One region of the Lactobacillus helsingborgensis genome, then DNA from elsewhere that is predicted to be linked to it. Evidence: predicted binding sites of a transcription regulator. Region 1 holds the regulator's gene; each other region holds the start of a gene.
What was found. Region 1 encodes HrcA, which represses chaperone genes, less so after heat shock. Its sites were predicted from a motif close to TTAGCACTCNNNNNNNNNGAGTGCTAA; they were not measured.
Positions count from the first base shown of each region.

Region 2: a site for HrcA is predicted at 2,722-2,748, ahead of groES (co-chaperone GroES). Genes of this name have one in related genera too.
Region 3: a site for HrcA is predicted at 2,586-2,612, ahead of DLD54_RS02965 (ATP-dependent Clp protease ATP-binding subunit). Genes of this name have one in related genera too.

Region 1 covers NZ_CP029544.1:1,069,259-1,075,442, reverse strand. The annotation lists gene infB (translation initiation factor IF-2) at 1-77, shown strand, start outside; gene DLD54_RS05090 (ribosome-binding factor A) at 98-460, shown strand; gene truB (tRNA pseudouridine(55) synthase TruB) at 505-1,398, shown strand; gene ribF (riboflavin biosynthesis protein RibF) at 1,417-2,349, shown strand; gene hrcA (heat-inducible transcriptional repressor HrcA) at 2,485-3,534, shown strand; gene grpE (nucleotide exchange factor GrpE) at 3,547-4,134, shown strand; gene dnaK (molecular chaperone DnaK) at 4,153-6,015, shown strand; gene dnaJ (molecular chaperone DnaJ) at 6,096-6,184, shown strand, end outside.
Region 2 covers NZ_CP029544.1:1,292,708-1,298,891, forward strand. The annotation lists gene DLD54_RS06185 (DUF969 domain-containing protein) at 1-613, opposite strand, end outside; gene groL (chaperonin GroEL) at 746-2,374, opposite strand; gene groES (co-chaperone GroES) at 2,394-2,678, opposite strand; gene DLD54_RS06200 (redox-sensing transcriptional repressor Rex) at 2,859-3,497, opposite strand; gene DLD54_RS06205 (ABC-F family ATP-binding cassette domain-containing protein) at 3,828-5,753, shown strand; gene DLD54_RS06210 (GNAT family N-acetyltransferase) at 6,021-6,184, shown strand, end outside.
Region 3 covers NZ_CP029544.1:586,027-592,210, reverse strand. The annotation lists gene ptsP (phosphoenolpyruvate--protein phosphotransferase) at 185-1,918, opposite strand; gene DLD54_RS02975 (phosphocarrier protein HPr) at 1,918-2,184, opposite strand; gene DLD54_RS02970 (hypothetical protein) at 2,298-2,480, opposite strand; gene DLD54_RS02965 (ATP-dependent Clp protease ATP-binding subunit) at 2,654-4,855, shown strand; gene DLD54_RS02960 (DUF1827 family protein) at 4,984-5,265, shown strand; gene DLD54_RS02955 (peptide chain release factor 3) at 5,294-6,184, opposite strand, start outside.

The DNA of each region.
Region 1 (6,184 bases):
CCATCGAGAACTATAATGATATAAAAATCGGTGATGAATTAGAAGCGGTTGAAAAGCAGGAAGTTAAACCTGAGTAAGATTAACTAGGAGGAAAAACATGAAACACAGAATTGGTCGTGTTGAAGGAGAAATCCTCCGTGAATTAACGAAAATTTTGCGCAAAAATATTCGTGATCCACGAGTTAATGATGTTACAATCACAGCGATTGAATGTACTAATGATCTGTCTTATGCTACTGTCTATTACAGCATTCTTACAGAAGATTCTAAAAAAGAAGAAGAAGCTGCTGCCGGATTGAATAAGGCTAAAGGAATGATGAGACACCTTTTGGGTCAAGTCCTAACTGTTTACAAAGTTCCAGAGCTGATTTTTAAAAGAGATAATTCGGTTAAATATGGTAGTAAAATTGATCAATTGATCGCTGAAGTAAAAAAGCAGGATGCAAATCGTAATAAGTAAGAAAAGCGCTGTTGGGCGCTTTTTTCATGGTTAAGGTAAACATAATGATAAACGGTATTTTAGTGATAGATAAAGATCAGGGCATGACGAGTGCAGATGTTGTCTATCATTTACGCAAGGTGTTGCACATTAAAAAAATTGGTCATGCTGGGACTCTTGATCCAGATGTTACAGGCGTATTGCCTATTGCAATTGGTCAGGCTACAAAATTGATTGAACTAATGCATCGACAAAATAAAAAATATGTTGGGCAAGGAATTCTAGGCTTTTCTACTGATAGTTGTGACACTAGTGGGAAAATATTAAGCTCTCAGAAACTCACTCAAAAAATTGCGGCAACTGAAATTAAAAAAGCAATGCAGGAATTTACCGGAGAAATCGAGCAAGTGCCGCCAATCTACTCTGCGGTGAGAGTGAATGGGAAACATCTCTATGAATATGCCAGAGCCGGCATAAGTGTTGAGCGACCTAAGAGAAAAGTGCATATCACTAATTATGAACTTGAACAGGAACCATTTTTTGATGACGAAAAAGGTCAAGAAACTTTTAGTTTTCAAATAGAATGTAGTAAGGGTACGTATGTAAGGTCATTAGTTAATGATCTGGGAACTAAGCTGGGTGTACCAGCAGTGATGAAGACTTTAAGGCGTACAGCAAGTTCGGGTTTTGATTTGGAGCAGGCAGTTAAATTGTCTACAATAATTGAGCATCCTGAACGCGTCACTGAATTTATTCAGCCATTAGATGCTTTTTTCAAGGACTATAGTCACTCTGATCTCAGTGAAACGGATTGGACTAAGGTCAAAAATGGCGCTGCTATTTCCTTGAAAACGAATGCAAAAAAGGTGGCATTACGGTACAATAATAGCGTTAAGGCAATTTATCAGAAAGATGGTACCATGTATCGCCCTTATTTAATGCTTTTACAAAATGAATAAGTGAATGAAGGTCTTATTATGGAAATAATCCATTTAACATATCCCATTAAGAAAAATATCTTCCCCCAGAAAATAGTTCTTGCTTTGGGTTTTTTCGACGGCGTTCATCGGGGACACCAAGAAATAATAAAAGCTGCTAAAAAAAAGGCGCAAGCAAAACATTTACCTCTTGTTGTGATGACGTTTGATCGCCACCCCAAAGAAATTTATCAAAATAAAAACGTTACCTACATTGATACCTTGTCGGAAAAGGCATATAAAATGCAAAAGCTTGATGTCGATTATTTATTAGTAATGCACTTTAATAACGCATTTTGCCAGCTGACGCCACAAGAATTTGTGGACGAAATCATTGTTAAATTGCGCACTGATACTGTCGTTGCCGGCTTTGACTATACCTATGGGCCCAAAAATATAGCCAATATGAAAAACTTCCCTGAATTTGCTCAAGGCAGATTTGCTATAGTTGATGTCCCGAAACAGTCTTATGACGGAGAAAAAATTGGTTCAACGGAAATAAAAAAGGCGATTAGTGCTGGAGAAATGGAATTAGCAGCTAAATTGTTAGGTTTTCCTTATCTAATGTCTGGCTATATTGGACATGGGCTGCGCAATGGGCATAAATTAGGTTATCCAACGGCAAATTTAATTTGGGAGCCCAAAAAAGTAGTCCCTAAAGTAGGAGTTTATGCCACCAAAACTAAAATTAGAGGAAAATGGTATGACTCTATGACAAGTGTTGGTTATAATGTCACTATCAATGATGGTCAAAAACTATATATTGAATCAAATTTATTTGGTTTTGATCAAGAAGCTTATGATGAGGAAATGCTAATTAAATGGTATAAGTATACCCGTGGCGAAATTAAGTTTGATAGTTTGAAGGAATTAAAAGAGCAGATGAGTCAGGACAAGTCAGAAATTAAAAATTATTTTGTAAATCATAAGTAATTATATTATCAGACTTAAAAGATAACGGTTTTTAATAAAAAAGTTAGCACTCAGCTTGACATTCTGCTAAAAGCTAGTATCATAATAATTGTTAGCACCTGAGAAGATTGAGTGCTAAAAGTGAGGGCGATATTTATGTTGACCGAACGTCAAGAATTAATTTTAAAAACAATTATCAATGATTTCACGCAGACACATGATCCTGTTGGTTCAAAAACAGTCATGAATCAGTTGCCAATTAAAGTTTCGAGCGCAACAATTCGCAACGAAATGGCCGTTTTAGAAGAAAAGGGCTTAATCGAAAAAACCCATTTGTCAAGTGGTCGTGTTCCTTCTACTGAAGGGTACAGGTACTACCTTGATAACTTGGTAGAGCCCTTACAAATATCTTCTTCTGTTTATAAGAGAATCATTAATCAACTAGATCAGCCATTTCATCAGGTAAATGACATTGTGCAGGAAGCTGCCAAAATTTTGTCTGATTTGACTAATTACACTGCTTTTGCGGAAGGTCCTGAAAATAGTGATTTAACTATTTCAGGATTTAGAATAGTCCCGCTTTTTAGTAGACAAATAATGGCCATTCTAGCAACTAGTGACGGTGATGTTCATAATCAAGTCTATACGTTACCATATAATGTTCATGGTGATGAGATTGAACGTGCCGTTCGAATGATTAACGATGAATTGGCAGGTAAAACTCTAAGTGAAGTAACACCTGAATTTCTGGAACAGACTTTAGGTAAAAAACTTAAAGTTAGTCATGTTGCCGAATTAATTGAATTGGTAAAAGATGTTATTAGTGATGCTGCTAGTGAGCAAATGTACGTTGATGGTCAGATTAATTTGCTCAATAATATTTCTTTAAGCGATGTTTCTAATTTACGTTCATTATATGAGTTGATTGAGCACAATGATTTGATTTCAAGTATTTTGAATAGTGAAACAAGTTTAAAAAGTGATAGGTACCCAGTAAAAGTAAGTTTAGGCTCTGAACTTTCAAATGACTTGTTAAAAGATTACAGTCTGCTTACAGCTGAGTACAGTGTCGGCTCACATGGCAAAGGCATAATAGCTTTACTTGGACCTGATAACATGCCATATTCACAAGTAATAGGACTCCTTGAATACTTTAGAAACGAGTTAGCAAAAAAGTTGCTTGAATATTATGGTAGATTTAAATAAAGGAGGTTAGCCTTGAGTAAGGAAGAAAAAACCAAAAAAGACGTAGATGAAAATCAACGTCATTCTGAGAAAACCCAGTCACCAAAAACAGATTCAAAATCTGAGGCTAACAAGAAAACGAAGCTTGAAACTTCAGAAACAAAAATTAAAGAAAAATTGACTAAGTTACAGGCGGAAAAAGATGATCTTGAAGATAAGTTCTTGCGCAGTCAAGCAGAAATGCAAAATATGCAAAATCGTTATAATAACGAGAGAGCACAACTTATTAAATATGAATCACAGTCTTTGGCTAAAGATGTTCTGCCAGCAATGGACAATTTAGAACGAGCTTTAGCTACCAAAGTTGATGACGAAGCATCAAAGCAACTTAAAAAGGGTGTACAAATGACCCTTGATTCACTGGTTAAAGCGATGAAGGATCACGGAATTAGTGAAATTACAGCTGAAGGTGTAAAATTTGATCCTAATTTACATCAGGCTGTTCAAACAGTTGCTGCTGAAAATGACGATCAAAAAGATCATGTTGTGCGAGTTTTGCAAAAGGGTTATTTATACAAAGATCGTACTTTAAGACCAGCAATGGTTGTTGTAGCACAATAATTGAAAGGAAGCATATCAATGTCAAAAGTTATCGGAATTGACCTCGGAACTACCAACTCAGCGGTTGCTGTTCTTGAGGGTAAGGAACCCAAAATTATTACTAACCCAGAAGGAAATCGGACAACTCCTTCAGTAGTAGCTTTCAAGGATGGAGAAATTCAAGTCGGTGAAGTTGCTAAGAGACAAGCAATTACCAATCCTAATACTATTTCTTCAATTAAGCGCCACATGGGTGAAGCTGATTATAAGGTGAAGATTGGAGATAAAGCGTACACTCCGCAAGAAATTTCAGCAATGATCTTGCAGTATATCAAGAAATTCTCCGAGGATTATTTAGGTGAAAAAGTAACAGAAGCCGTTATTACAGTTCCTGCATACTTTAATGACGCCCAACGTCAAGCTACTAAGGATGCTGGTAAAATTGCTGGCCTTGATGTTAAGAGAATCATTAACGAACCTACTGCATCTTCCCTTGCTTACGGTCTTGACAAAGATGCTGAAGACGAAAAAGTTTTAGTTTACGACCTCGGTGGTGGTACTTTTGATGTTTCCGTTTTGCAATTAGGTGACGGTGTGTTCCAAGTTCTTTCAACTAATGGTGATACTCACCTTGGTGGTGATGACTTCGATAACAAGATTATTGATTGGTTGATTAAGAACTTTAAAGATGAAAATGGTGTTGACCTTTCTAAAGATAAAATGGCTTTACAAAGGTTAAAGGATGCTGCTGAAAAGGCTAAGAAAGATCTTTCTGGTGTATCTTCAACTCATATTTCATTACCATTCATTTCTGCTGGCGAATCTGGTCCATTACACCTAGAAGCTGACTTAACTAGGGCAAAATTTGATGAATTAACTTCTGACTTAGTTGATAAGACTAAGATTCCGTTTGACAATGCGTTAAAAGATGCTGAATTAACAGTTAATGATATTGACAAGGTTATTTTAAACGGTGGTTCTACTCGTATTCCTGCTGTGCAAGAAGCTGTTAAGAAGTGGGCGGGTAAAGAACCTGATCACTCAATTAACCCAGACGAAGCTGTTGCTTTAGGTGCTGCTATTCAAGGTGGTGTCATTTCTGGTGACGTTAAGGATGTTGTTTTACTTGATGTAACTCCTCTTTCACTTGGTATTGAAACTATGGGTGGTGTATTTACCAAGTTAATTGAGAAGAATACGACAATCCCAACCTCCAAGAGTCAAATCTTCTCTACTGCTGCTGATAATCAACCAGCTGTTGACGTGCACGTATTGCAGGGTGAGCGTCCAATGGCTGCTGATGACAAGACTTTAGGTCGTTTCGAATTAACTGATATTCCAGCAGCTCCTCGTGGTGTGCCACAAATTCAAGTTACTTTTGATATTGACAAGAACGGTATCGTTAATGTTTCTGCTAAGGATATGGGAACCGGTAAAGAACAAAAGATTACTATCAAGAGTTCATCCGGTTTATCCGATGAAGAAATTAAGAAGATGCAAAAAGAAGCTGAAGAACATGCTGAAGAGGATAAGAAGAAGAAAGAAGAAGTTGACCTACGTAACGAAGTTGACCAATTAATCTTCTCCACTGAAAAGACTCTCAAAGATGTTAAAGGTAAAGTATCTGATGACGACACCAAGAAAGTACAAGATGCACTTGATGCTTTGAAGAAGGCACAAAAAGACAACAATTTGGATGAAATGAAGTCTAAGAAAGATGAATTATCCAAAGTTGCTCAAGACCTAGCAGTCAAATTGTACCAAGCTAATGGTGGGGCTCAAGGTGCACAAGGTCAAGCCGGTCCACAAGCGGGTCCCCAAAATCCTGGTTCACAAGATGGTAATTCAGGTAGCGGTTCCGCAGGTGAAGGCGAGTTTCATAAGGTAGACCCAGATAAGTAAAGGGTTTATAATTGAATAAATTAGAAAAGAACTGCCAAGAAAAGTAGTTCTTTTCTTTTGTAAAGTTAAGGAGCTTATAGATGGCACAAGAAGATTACTATAGCGTGCTTGGTGTTGATCGTAATGCCAGTGATAAAGAAATTACCTCTGCTTATCGTAAACTTGCCAA
Region 2 (6,184 bases), 220 kb from region 1:
ATAGAATATAGCTGATAATTGCTACTGGAAATGTGTATAAAACTATTCCTGATGGACTAACTGGGTGTCCTAGTGATTTCATCGTACTTGAAATAAGTAAAACACTAGATGAGGCCACAAAGAGATTTTGGGCAAAGAAATTACCAAAATTCTCAGTAGCAGCAGCCCTTCCCTTGATTTTATCCATTTCAAGCGGTGTTAGTTCACCGTTAACTTTTCCAGCAGCTTGCGCCATAGGATTTATCAAGGGTGCTATGAACTGCACATGACCCTGCAGCGAAATACCAAAAGCACCAGCAATTTCACGTATTGCCATGTAAATATCAAAAATGCGTCCAGGAGTTAATTTCTTCATTTTTTGAATGAGGTTAACTGCTGCCTGCTTTAAACCATGTCTTTCTAAAATGCCAATTGTAGGTAATGTTAAAAAGAACAGTGAAACCATTCTGTTATCCATAAAACCTTTACCTAAGATAGTTAAAAAAGAAGTAAAATCTATTCCTGAAACTAATGCAGTAACTAAAGCGGAAATTACGACAACAGCGATTGTATCAAGGCCAAAAGCAAAGCCTACCACTATTACTACAACACCTAATAAACTTAAATATTCCACTAATTTTCCTTTCTAGTGAAAAATCCTGACTAACAATTTAATTTTTAAAACTAATTTTAAAAAATAAAAATCCTATTAGCAAGCCCCACAGGGTTGCTAGTAGGATTTATTAAATAACTAATAAAAACTAGATTACATTACACCTGGATTGCCAGCGCCTGCAGCATTAGGATCAGCAGCAGGTTTATCTTCTGGTATTTCGGCAACAACTGCTTCAGTAGTCAGAAGCAAAGCAGCAATTGAAGCAGCATTTTGTAAAGCAGTACGAGTTACCTTGGTTGGGTCAATAATTCCGGCTTCAACCATGTTTTCCCATTTGCCATTAGCTGCGTTATAACCAACTTCATTATCTTGACCTTCAAGCTTGTTCAAGATAACTGAGCCGTCTTCACCGGCATTGTCAGCGATTTGACGAACTGGAGCAGTCAATGCCTCTAAAACAATGTTGATTCCAGTTTGTTCATCGGCATTATCACCTTTAAGGTCTTTAACTGCATCTTTAACATCTACTAATGCAGTACCACCACCGGCAACGTAACCTTCGTCAACAGCAGCACGGGTTGAGTTCAAAGCATCTTCAATACGGTATCTGCGTTCTTTTAATTCAGTTTCAGTAGCAGCACCAACATGGATAACAGCTACACCACCAGTTAATTTAGCTAAACGTTCTTGCAGTTTCTTCTTGTCAAAGTCTGAAGTAGTTTCTTCAATTTGCTTTCTGATAGAATCTTCACGATCTTTAATAGCTTCATTAGAGCCAGAACCATCAACAATGGTTGTTGAATCCTTAGTAACAGTAATGCGACGAGCTTGACCTAATTGATCAATCTTAGTGTCTTTTAATTCAAGTCCTAAATCATCAGTAATTACTGTACCACCAGTTAAAGCGGCAATATCTTGCAGTTGTTCTTTACGACGGTCACCAAAGCCAGGAGCCTTAACAGCAACAACGTTAAATGTACCACGAATCTTGTTCAAAACTAATGTTGGTAAAGCTTCGCCTGAAACATCGTCAGCAATAATCAGTAATGATTTACCTTGTTGCACAATTTCTTGTAACAATGGCAAAATGTCTTGGATATTGGAAATCTTCTTATCAGTAATTAAAATATATGGATTGTCAAGATCAGCTTCCATCTTGTCGTTGTCAGTTACCATGTATTGTGACAGGTAACCACGGTCAAATTGCATACCTTCAACTACTGACAATTCAGTTTCAATACCACGTGAATCTTCAATAGTAATAACACCATCATTACCAACCTTTTCCATTGCATCAGCGATTAAATCACCAACTTCTTTGGAAGCTGAAGATACAGAAGCAACTTGGGCAATTTGGTCTTTTGAAGAAACAGTGTGACTAATCTTGTGTAATTCGTTAACTACAGCCTTAGTAGCTTTTTCAATACCACGACGAACACCTACAGGGTTAGCACCAGCGGTAACATTCTTCATGCCTTCGCGAATAATTGCTTGAGTCAAAACAACAGCAGTAGTAGTACCGTCACCGGCAATATCATTAGTTTTTTGTGCTGCTTCAGCAACTAACTTAGCACCCATGTTCTCATAGTGGTCTTTTAACTCAATTGCTTTGGCAATAGTTACACCATCGTTTGTAATGTCAGGGTTGCCGTATGATTGCTCTAAAACAACGTTTCTACCCTTAGGACCAATAGTTGCCTTAACAGTGTCAGCTAATTTATCAACGCCCTTTAATAGGGAACGTCTTGCTTTTTCTGAAAATTTAATATCTTTTGCCATATTTTTATGCGCTCCTTAATTACTTAACAATTGCTAAAATATCTTTTTCATGAAGGACTAAATATTTTTCACCATCGTATTTAACATCTGTACCGGAATACTTATCGTATAAAACAACGTCGCCTTCCTTAACAGTCATAGGTATTTTACTGCCATTTTCAGCATAATTACCTTCACCGACAGCAACAACTTCACCTTCGGTTGGCTTTTGTTTAGCATTAGAAGCTAGGACGATTCCGCCTACAGTTTTTTCTTCTTCTTCTTTAACTTTTACGATCACGCGATCACCAATTGGTTGTAACACGTTTGTCCCTCCTACAATTAATTTTTGTTAATTTAATGTGCCGTTAGCACTCTTGCTCATCAAGTGCTAACTTACATCTATGATAATAACCCCTTTTCCCAAAAAATGCAAGAAAAAATTAGCACTTTTTTGTTTAAAGTGCTAATTCGTTTGTTTAATAACTTTTTGGTATGATTACTATTATTTATTGTTTTTATCAGAATCAAGAAAATAAATAAGAGTTTGCAATTCAGTGGCTAAGTCAACGTTTTGAATTCTAATGCCGGAGGGAGCAGATAAACGAATAGGAGTAAAATTCATAATCCCCCTAATACCAGCTTCAACCATGTCATCAGCCGTCTTTTGCGCAGTGGCAGAAGGTACAGTTAAGATAGCAATAGAGATTTGTTGATCACTAAGTTGTTTTTTTAACTCTCCCATTTCATAAACCGGAACGCCACTCAGTATTTTTCCCGTGATCCTTTGATCAATGTCAAATGCGCAAGAGATACGGATATTATTAGTACGTTTGAAATTGTAATTCAGTAAGGCATGCCCCAAATTACCAACTCCAACTAAAGCGACATTAGTCAAAGTATCTTGATTTAAAATCTTCTTGAAAAAAGAAAGCAAGCTCTTAACATCATAGCCATAACCACGCTTACCCAAAGCACCGAAGTAGGAAAAGTCACGTCTAATTGAAGCACTGTCAACTTGAACTGCTTCTGACAATTCAGTCGATGACACTTTTTCTTTACCAGCTTCATTCAAAATAATTAAATAGCGGTAGTATAAAGGCAGTCTTTTAGCCGTTGCTGTGGGTATCTTGATCTTTTCCATTTAAAAGCCTCCAATTGATTAAGTATAGTATATATTTCGTTTTTGTGAATTATTCAGCAATTACTATTATTCTACCTATAAATTTATGCCATTTGCAAATGTTTTTTTCACAATCTACCGTTTTTTAGCTACAAATAACATATTTTGAGCAAAAATCTATACCATGTTATTTTCAGCAATGCTCTCAATAATAGAGAATTTACATAATGACAATTCTTTCTTAGCTTTGTGTCAGCTAAACACAAACAGTAATTCTTTTTATATTAACCTTCAAAACTCTCACACAAGAAATCTAGTCAGTATGCTAAAATGGTTTCTAGGTGAAAAATTATGATAATTGCACAAGGGCACGATTTAGAAAAACAATTTGGTGCCAATACGTTATTTAAAAATGTCAATTTTTCAATTGACGCGAATGCAAGAATAGGTCTTATTGGACCTAATGGTGTTGGTAAGACAACATTACTTAAGATTATGACCGGTGAAGAAGAAGCCACGCATGGTGAATTCACTATCAATAAAAATATCGCTGTGGGTTATATTGCTCAGGAAAATGCTTTAGGCGAAAGTAAAACTATTTGGGAAGAAATGCTCAGTGTATTTGCCCCTTTAATTAATATGAGCCAAAAAATAGCAGATTTACAAAAGAAAATGGCTGCAAGTCCCCAAAATGCAGAATTGTTAAAACAATACGACCAGTTGCAATTCGACTTTGAACAACAAGGCGGATATACCTATCAAGCGGATATTAAAAGTATTTTAAACGGGTTCAACTTCCCAGAAGCAACTTGGTCAAAAAAGATTGGCAGCCTTTCTGGAGGAGAAAAAACCAGACTGGCATTTGTGAAGCTGCTTTTGCGTAAACCACCGTTATTGTTATTGGACGAACCGACCAATTACCTTGATTTAGACACATTAGATTGGCTCGAAAACTACCTAAAAAGCTATACTGGAGCTATCTTGGTGGTTTCCCACGACCAATATTTTTTGGATAATTTAGCAACTCAAATTTTTGAATTGCAGTTTGGCAAATTAACTGTCTTTAAAGGCAATTATTCCGCATATGTAGCAGAACGCCAACTGCGCAACCGGCAACAAGAAGAAGCTTACGAAAAGCAACAAGAAAAAATCAAAAAAGACGAGGAATTTATACAAAAAAATATCGTCAGAGCTAAAACCACCAAAAGAGCTCAAAGCCGCCGTAAACAATTAGAAAAAATGGATAGGATCACTCCCCCGAAGCACAAAAATAAAGTTCGTATTAATTTCACAAGTGAGCGACTTTCGGGCAAAGAAGTGTTAATTTTACGCAATCTAACCATTGGGTATCCGGGAAAAACAATGGTACACGATATTTCCTTACAAATAAATAAAGGCGACCGCGTGGCAGTGATCGGTCAAAATGGTATCGGTAAATCAACTTTGCTCAAAACCATTATGAAAAAGTTAAAGCCTCAGAATGGTGCAATTAAATACGGAGCTGCACTAGACGTTGGCTACTATGACCAAGAATTGCAACTCCTTGATCCTACTAAAACTGTGATTGATACCGTTTGGGACAGACATAAAACGATGCCTGAACGTGATGTTCGTTCAATTTTAGCCAGCTTCTTATTTACCGCAAAAGATATTGATAAAACTGTCGGACAATTATCTGGTGGTCAAAAAGCGAGATTAACGTTAACTGTATTATCACTTGAACACAACAACTTTCTCCTAATGGATGAACCTACGAACCATTTGGATCTTGAAGCCAAGGAAGTTTTGGAAAAAGCATTGCAAGATTTTGACGGAACTTTGTTATTTGTTTCCCATGATCGTTATTTTATCAATCAATTAGCTAATAAAATTGTAGAAATTAAAAACGGCAATGCACAAGTTTATGAGGGTGATTATAATTATTATTTAAACGAGAAAACTAAGCAAACAGTTGTTTCTGCAACTACGTCTGCTAATGAAGACACAACTGTCATTGAACCCGAAAAAAATAAAAACAAATTGTCCTATCAAGAACAAAAGCTCCGTGATTCACAAAAACGTAAATTACAAAGAGCGGTTGAGAGTTCCGAAAACAAGATTGAGGAATTAGAAAAAGAGCAAAAAGATATTCAAAATCAAATGGCTGATCCTGAAATTGCTACCAACTTCGACAAATTAGGCCCTTTGCAGGAGCAGCTTACTGAAGCGCAAAAACAGCTCGCTGAGGCAAATGATGCTTGGGAAAAGGCACTGACTGAACTGGATAGCTTTGACTAAAATAATTCATATTTAGGAAACGCAACAAAAATAGGAATAAATCAGCCTTCTTGTTTACTATTTCTATATTTCAACCTACAGTAAATTACTTTGCTAACTATTAATTAATTTTTTGTTTGCAAAACTTGATAAATTTACTGTTGTTTTCAAAAACTCAGGAGTTTAAAGTTAATAATTTTACTGGCTCTATCAAAAATAAATTGGGAGGTGCATATGGAAAAATTACGTTTCGCTCTTTAATTATTAATTAATTAAGGAGGAATAAAAATGAAATATATAGCTGACAAAAATATCGCTATGGAACAACTTATAAATTTATACACAAGCGTTGGTTGGAGTTCCTATACACAAAATCCTCGGCAACTGCAAAAGGCAGTTGCAAATTCGCTTTTTGCTATTGGCGCTTATGATCAAAACCAGTTAGTTGGATT
Region 3 (6,184 bases), 480 kb from region 1:
ATTAGTCTTCTAAATTATTATAGCATACTACTTCTTTTTTGTAAGTAGATTTTCCATAACTAACTATAATTTTATGGTAATTTTTAAAAGTGAATATTCTATGACTTTTTTACCAAGAAAGATTAAAGAAATTAAAAAAGGACACATTAAATTTTTATGAATGTATCCTTTTTTTAATCAATATTTATTTGTCCACTTTTTTCATTAAGTCACTAACTAACTGCTCATTTTCTTCAGCAGTTTCTGAAACGTAACAAGCTTTATTAGCTAATTCCTTAATATCATTAGTGTTCAACTTCTTCATTAAACTTCTAATGCGCAAAATTGAAGTAGCACTCATTGAATATTCGTCTAATCCCATTGAAAGCAGGATTGGGAACATTGTGCTGTCTCCAGCTGCTTCACCACACATGCCACACCAAATGCCATTTTCATGAGCTGCATCAATTGTGTGCTTAATTAAGCGTAAAACTGATGGGTTGGCTGGTTGGTAAAGATAAGAAACATTATCATTGCCACGGTCGGCAGCCATTGTGTATTGGATCAAGTCATTAGTACCGATTGAGAAGAAATCAACTTCTTTAGCAAGTTGATCAGCTAAAACAGCAGCGGCAGGAACTTCAATCATCATTCCAACTTCTAAGTCAGAACCCATTTTAACGCCTTTAGCTGCTAATTTTTCTTGCTCCTCTGTCAAAATTGCTTTAGCCTTGCGTAATTCGCCTAAAGTACCAATCATTGGGAACATAATTCCCAACTTACCATAAGCTGATGCGCGCAAAAGAGCTCTTAGTTGTGTACGGAAGATTTCTTCATTTTGAAGTGAAAGTCTAATAGCACGCACACCTAAGAATGGGTTCATTTCATCTGGCAAATCCCAGTAGTCAAGATGCTTATCGCCACCAATATCCATGGTTCTGATAATAACTTGTTTACCGTGCATTCCTTCAATAACTTCCTTGTAGGCTTCAAATTGTTCGTCTTCGGTCGGGAAGTCTTTTGAATCCATATACAAGAACTCAGTTCTGTATAATCCAACGGCTTCAGCACCATTATCGTTTACACCCTGCATATCATTTGGTGTACCAATATTAGCAGCAATTGTGAACTTCTTGCCATCAGCTGTGACAGAAGGTTCATTCTTTAATTTTTCCCATTCAGCCTTTTGCTTTAAGAAATCAGCACTCTTTTGCTTATAATCAGCGATTTGACTATCAGTTGGATCTACAATCACGTCACCATTAAGACCGTTAACTGCAACAGTCTCACCATTTTGAACATCTTTGGTAATAGAATCTGTACCGACAACTGCTGGCAATTCCAAAGAACGTGCCATAATTGCTGAGTGCGCAGTTCTACCACCAATGTCTGTAACAAAGCCCTTAACGTATTTCTTATTTAATTGAGCCGTATCACTAGGGGTTAAGTCGTGAGCAACCACTACAACTTCATGGTCAATAGAAGCTGGATTTGGTAATTCTTTACCCAGTAAGTGAGCCATGATTCTCTTAGAAACATCGCGCACATCAGCTGCACGCTGCTGCATGTATTCGTTATCAGTCATGCCTTCAAAAATTGTAATGAATTTTTGCGCAGTTTCATCAAGAGCAGCTTCACTATTAACCTTCTGCTCCTTAATTTCATTTTCAATTGCACCCGTAAACTCAGGATCATTTAGAATCATTAAGTGAGCTTCAAAGACTTGAGCTTCATCTTCACCTAAACTCTTCTTCGCACTATCGCGAATTTTTTCAACTTCAGCAGTAGAAACTGAAATTGCTTCTTTATAACGAGCTAATTCACTATCAACATCACTAACTGTGGCTTTGGTGAATGAAAGATCTGGTTCAACCAAGAGATAAGCTGGTGCTACAGCAATGCCATCACTTGCAGCAATTCCTTTTAATGTCTTGGTCATTATTCAGCCAAACCCTCTTTTTTCATTGTTTCAGAAATAGCATTGATTGCATCTTTTTCATCATCACCATCAGCACTGATAGTAACATCAGCATTCTTACCAACACCAAGTGACATAACACCCATGATTGACTTTAAGTTAACTGATTTACCATTGTATTCCAAGTTGATATCTGAACCAAACTTAGAAGCAGCTTGTACTAGCAATGTAGCTGGACGAGCATGAATACCTGTTTCTGCAACAACATGAAAATCGCGTTTTTCCATTATATATATCTCCTTTGAATTCAAAAAATCAAACCGGTAGTAAATACCTATTCGCCTACTTAGACTATCATTTTTTTGTGAATTAGACAACATAAATGTAACAGTTTACATCATTAAACTTCAGTCTTGGTTTGCGAATAAATTATTTTACCGCCCCTCAAAGCCTTTCCGGTTATATTTTGCCTTTTGCCAAAAGACCTTAGTGCAGCTTGAAATTCAAAAGCATTTTGCGGGCCAACTTCGTAATGATCAAGTTCCCCATTTGCCAACTGCTCTAAAATTTTTTGATAATCCATTTTACCACCGCTTTTTTTAAACCGATATCATTAAAGCAATTTTTTGATTTTGCCTAGAATTATTTTATCATATTTAGGCTACTTACAAATAATAAGAAATAAGTTTTAGCACTTGATTATTGCGAGTGCTAATTATATAATTTAGTAAATTGATATGAAAGGCGGTAATATAATTGCTTTGTCAAAATTGTCAAAAACGACCAGCCTCCATTCACCTTTTTGCAGAAGTTAATGGACAGCGTCGAGAAATTAATTTATGTGGACAATGTTATCAACAACTTAAACAACAAGGAAATATTAATATGAACAATGACAATAACGGCTTCTTCGGCGATCTCAGCGATTTCTTCAACTATAATGGCAACGCTGGTAACCCAGGGGATCCTAGAATGAGTACTGGTGGTCCGGGCAACGCTAACGGCAATAATGGTGCTGGCGGTGGTCGGTCACTGCTTGATCAGTACGGAACAGATCTAACCGCTCTAGCAAGAAAAGGCAAAATCGATCCAGTAATTGGCCGTGATAAAGAAATTGCGCGCGTGATAGAAATTCTGAACCGCAGAACTAAAAACAACCCAGTCTTAATTGGTGAAGCCGGTGTCGGTAAAACAGCTGTAGTCGAAGGCTTGGCCCAACAAATTGTCGATGGCTCGGTACCTGCCAAGCTACAAGATAAAAGAATCATATCACTAAATGTAGTTTCTTTAGTTCAAGGTACAGGTATTCGTGGTCAATTTGAACAGCGTATGCAGCAACTACTTAAAGAAGTACAAGGCCATGATGATATTATTCTCTTTATTGATGAGATTCATGAAATCGTTGGTGCTGGCAATGCCGAAGGCGGAATGGATGCCGGCAACATCATTAAACCTGCCCTCGCTCGTGGTGACTTACAACTTGTTGGCGCTACCACTTTAAAAGAATATCGCGAAATTGAAAAAGATTCTGCTTTAGCCAGACGTTTCCAACCTGTTGATGTCAAAGAACCGTCAGTAGCTGAAACCATCCGTATTTTAAAGGGCATTCAAAAGCGTTACGAAGATTATCATCACGTTCACTATACCGATGATGCGATCAAAGCTGCTGCAGAATTGTCTGAGCGTTACATTCAAGACCGGTTTTTACCTGATAAAGCCATTGACTTACTCGATGAAGCTGGTTCACGAATGAATTTAACCATTCCTTATGTTGATAAAGAAAAAATGAAGGAACGGATTGAAGCAGCGCAAAAATTAAAGCAGGAATCATTAAAGAATGAAGACTACGAAAAGGCCGCATATTACCGCGACCAAATTGAAAAATATAATAAAATGAAGGATCAAAAAGTTGATCCAGATAAATCTCCGGTAATCACCAGTAAGATTATGAACAAGATTGTCGAAGAAAAGACTGGTATCCCTGTTGGCGATTTGCAAAAGCAGGAAGAAAATCAGTTACAAAACTTGGCACCAAATCTTAAAGCGCATGTTATCGGTCAAGACAAAGCCGTTGACAAGTTGGCGCGGGCAATTCGCCGGAATCGGATCGGTTTTAACAAATCTGGTAGACCAATCGGCTCCTTCCTCTTTGTAGGACCAACGGGAGTTGGTAAAACCGAACTTGCCAAACAACTGGCTAAACAAATGTTTGGTTCAGAAAATGCTTTAATTCGGTTTGATATGTCTGAATACATGGAGTCATACTCTGTTTCTAAATTGATCGGTTCTGCTCCGGGTTATGTTGGTTATGAAGAAGCTGGACAACTTACTGAACGAGTACGTCGTCACCCATACAGCCTAATACTGCTTGACGAAATCGAAAAAGCTGATCCTGCTGTTATGAATTTGTTCTTACAAATACTTGATGACGGTCGTTTAACTGATTCACAGGGAAGAACGGTTTCATTTAAAGATACTATTATCATCATGACTTCTAACGCGGGTCAGGGTATTAAAAATACCAGTGTCGGCTTTACTGCTGAAAATGCTAATGATAAGCCTGATTCAGCAAGAAGTTCAATGAGCCAGTTCTTTAAGCCGGAATTTCTCAACCGTCTGGATGATGTAATCGAATTTAACGAATTAACTAAGGAAGACTTAGTAAAAATTGTCAATTTGATGTTAACAGAAGTCAACGATATGGTTAAAAACCAAGGTTTACAGATTACTGTTAGCGATGAAGCAAAGAACAAATTGGTCGAAGAAGGTTATAACCCAGCTATGGGTGCAAGACCTCTTAGGAGAACTATTCAAGAAGAAATTGAAGACAAAGTGGCAGACTATAAACTGGATCATCCTGCAGCTAAGCGCTTATTAGCTAGCGTAGCTGATGGCAAAATTGTGATTAGTAATGATGAAAATACCGGTGATACCGAGGCTAACACCGAAAATAATTAGTTAAATTAATTTTTCACTAAGCATGATTATTGCAAATTATGATAATCATGCTTTTTATTAAAGAAAAAAGTTATGATTAGTTGTATACTAAAATAAAAAAGAGCTACTAGAAGAAACGGGTGAAATCCATGCATTTGATAGATGTAACCAATAGTTATCGGGACCTTGTTCATAGTCAACTAAATACCACTAATGTAAATTATGTTAAAGTATATTCTCTAGGCAATACCTCTGTTATATACACCGAAAGTGATAAAGCTATCGGGATTGTCTTGGAAAACCACAATCGACGCGTCCGTAAAGATGAAACAGAATTTGTAATTGAACGATTAGTTAAACAAAAAAATCCTTCCTATGTTTTAACTTTTGACAAAAGTCAACATGTAATTGAAATTCACATTGATAAATAAAAAAACTGGCTTAATGCCAGTTTTTTATTTAGAGCTTTTCTGTTAATTTCACGTCAGGATACTTATCCCGGAAGAAGCGCTCAGCAAATTGGTTTTCAAATAAGAATAATGGTTGACCGTAGCGATCTTTGACCAAAAGGTTACGGCTATTAGCCATAGCGGGATCAAGCTGATCAGGATCAATCCAACGTGCAACTCTGTGACCAATATTTGTCATCTCCACATCGGAATTATATTCATTCTTCATCCTAAATTTAAAAACTTCAAATTGCAGTTGTCCCACAGCACCTAAAATATATTCATCAGTCTGATAATTTTGGTATAACTGAATGGCTCCTTCTTGAACCAGTTGCACCATTCCCTTATGAAACGACTTCTGCTTCATCACATTTTTGGCAGTGACTCTGACGAATAACTCCGGTGTAAATTCCGGTAGCGGAGGGTAAACAATCTTGCGCTTACCAGCATAAATACTATCACCAATTTGAAAATTACCCGTATCATATAATCCGACAATGTCACCTGCCACGGCATCCGAAACCTGCATTCTTTCACTTGACATAAATTCAGTTGCATTGTTCAAGCGAATCGGTTTACCCGTACGAGCCAAAGTAACATCTAGTCCCTTTTTAAATTCACCGCTACCAATACGGACAAATGCAATACGATCACGGTGATGAGGGTTCATATTAGCTTGAATTTTAAAGACAAAACCGGAGAAATCTTGATCATCTGGGGCTAAATTTTCGTTATCATTAACTTCATGGCTGGCAGGTGAAGGTGCAAGCTTGACAAAGCTCTTTAAAAATGTTTCAACTCCAAAATTAGTTAAGGCAGAGCCAAAAAATACTGGGGTCTGATCTCCTTTAACAATTTTAGCAAGATCAAACTGGTTACCAGCTTCTTTAATTAATTCGAT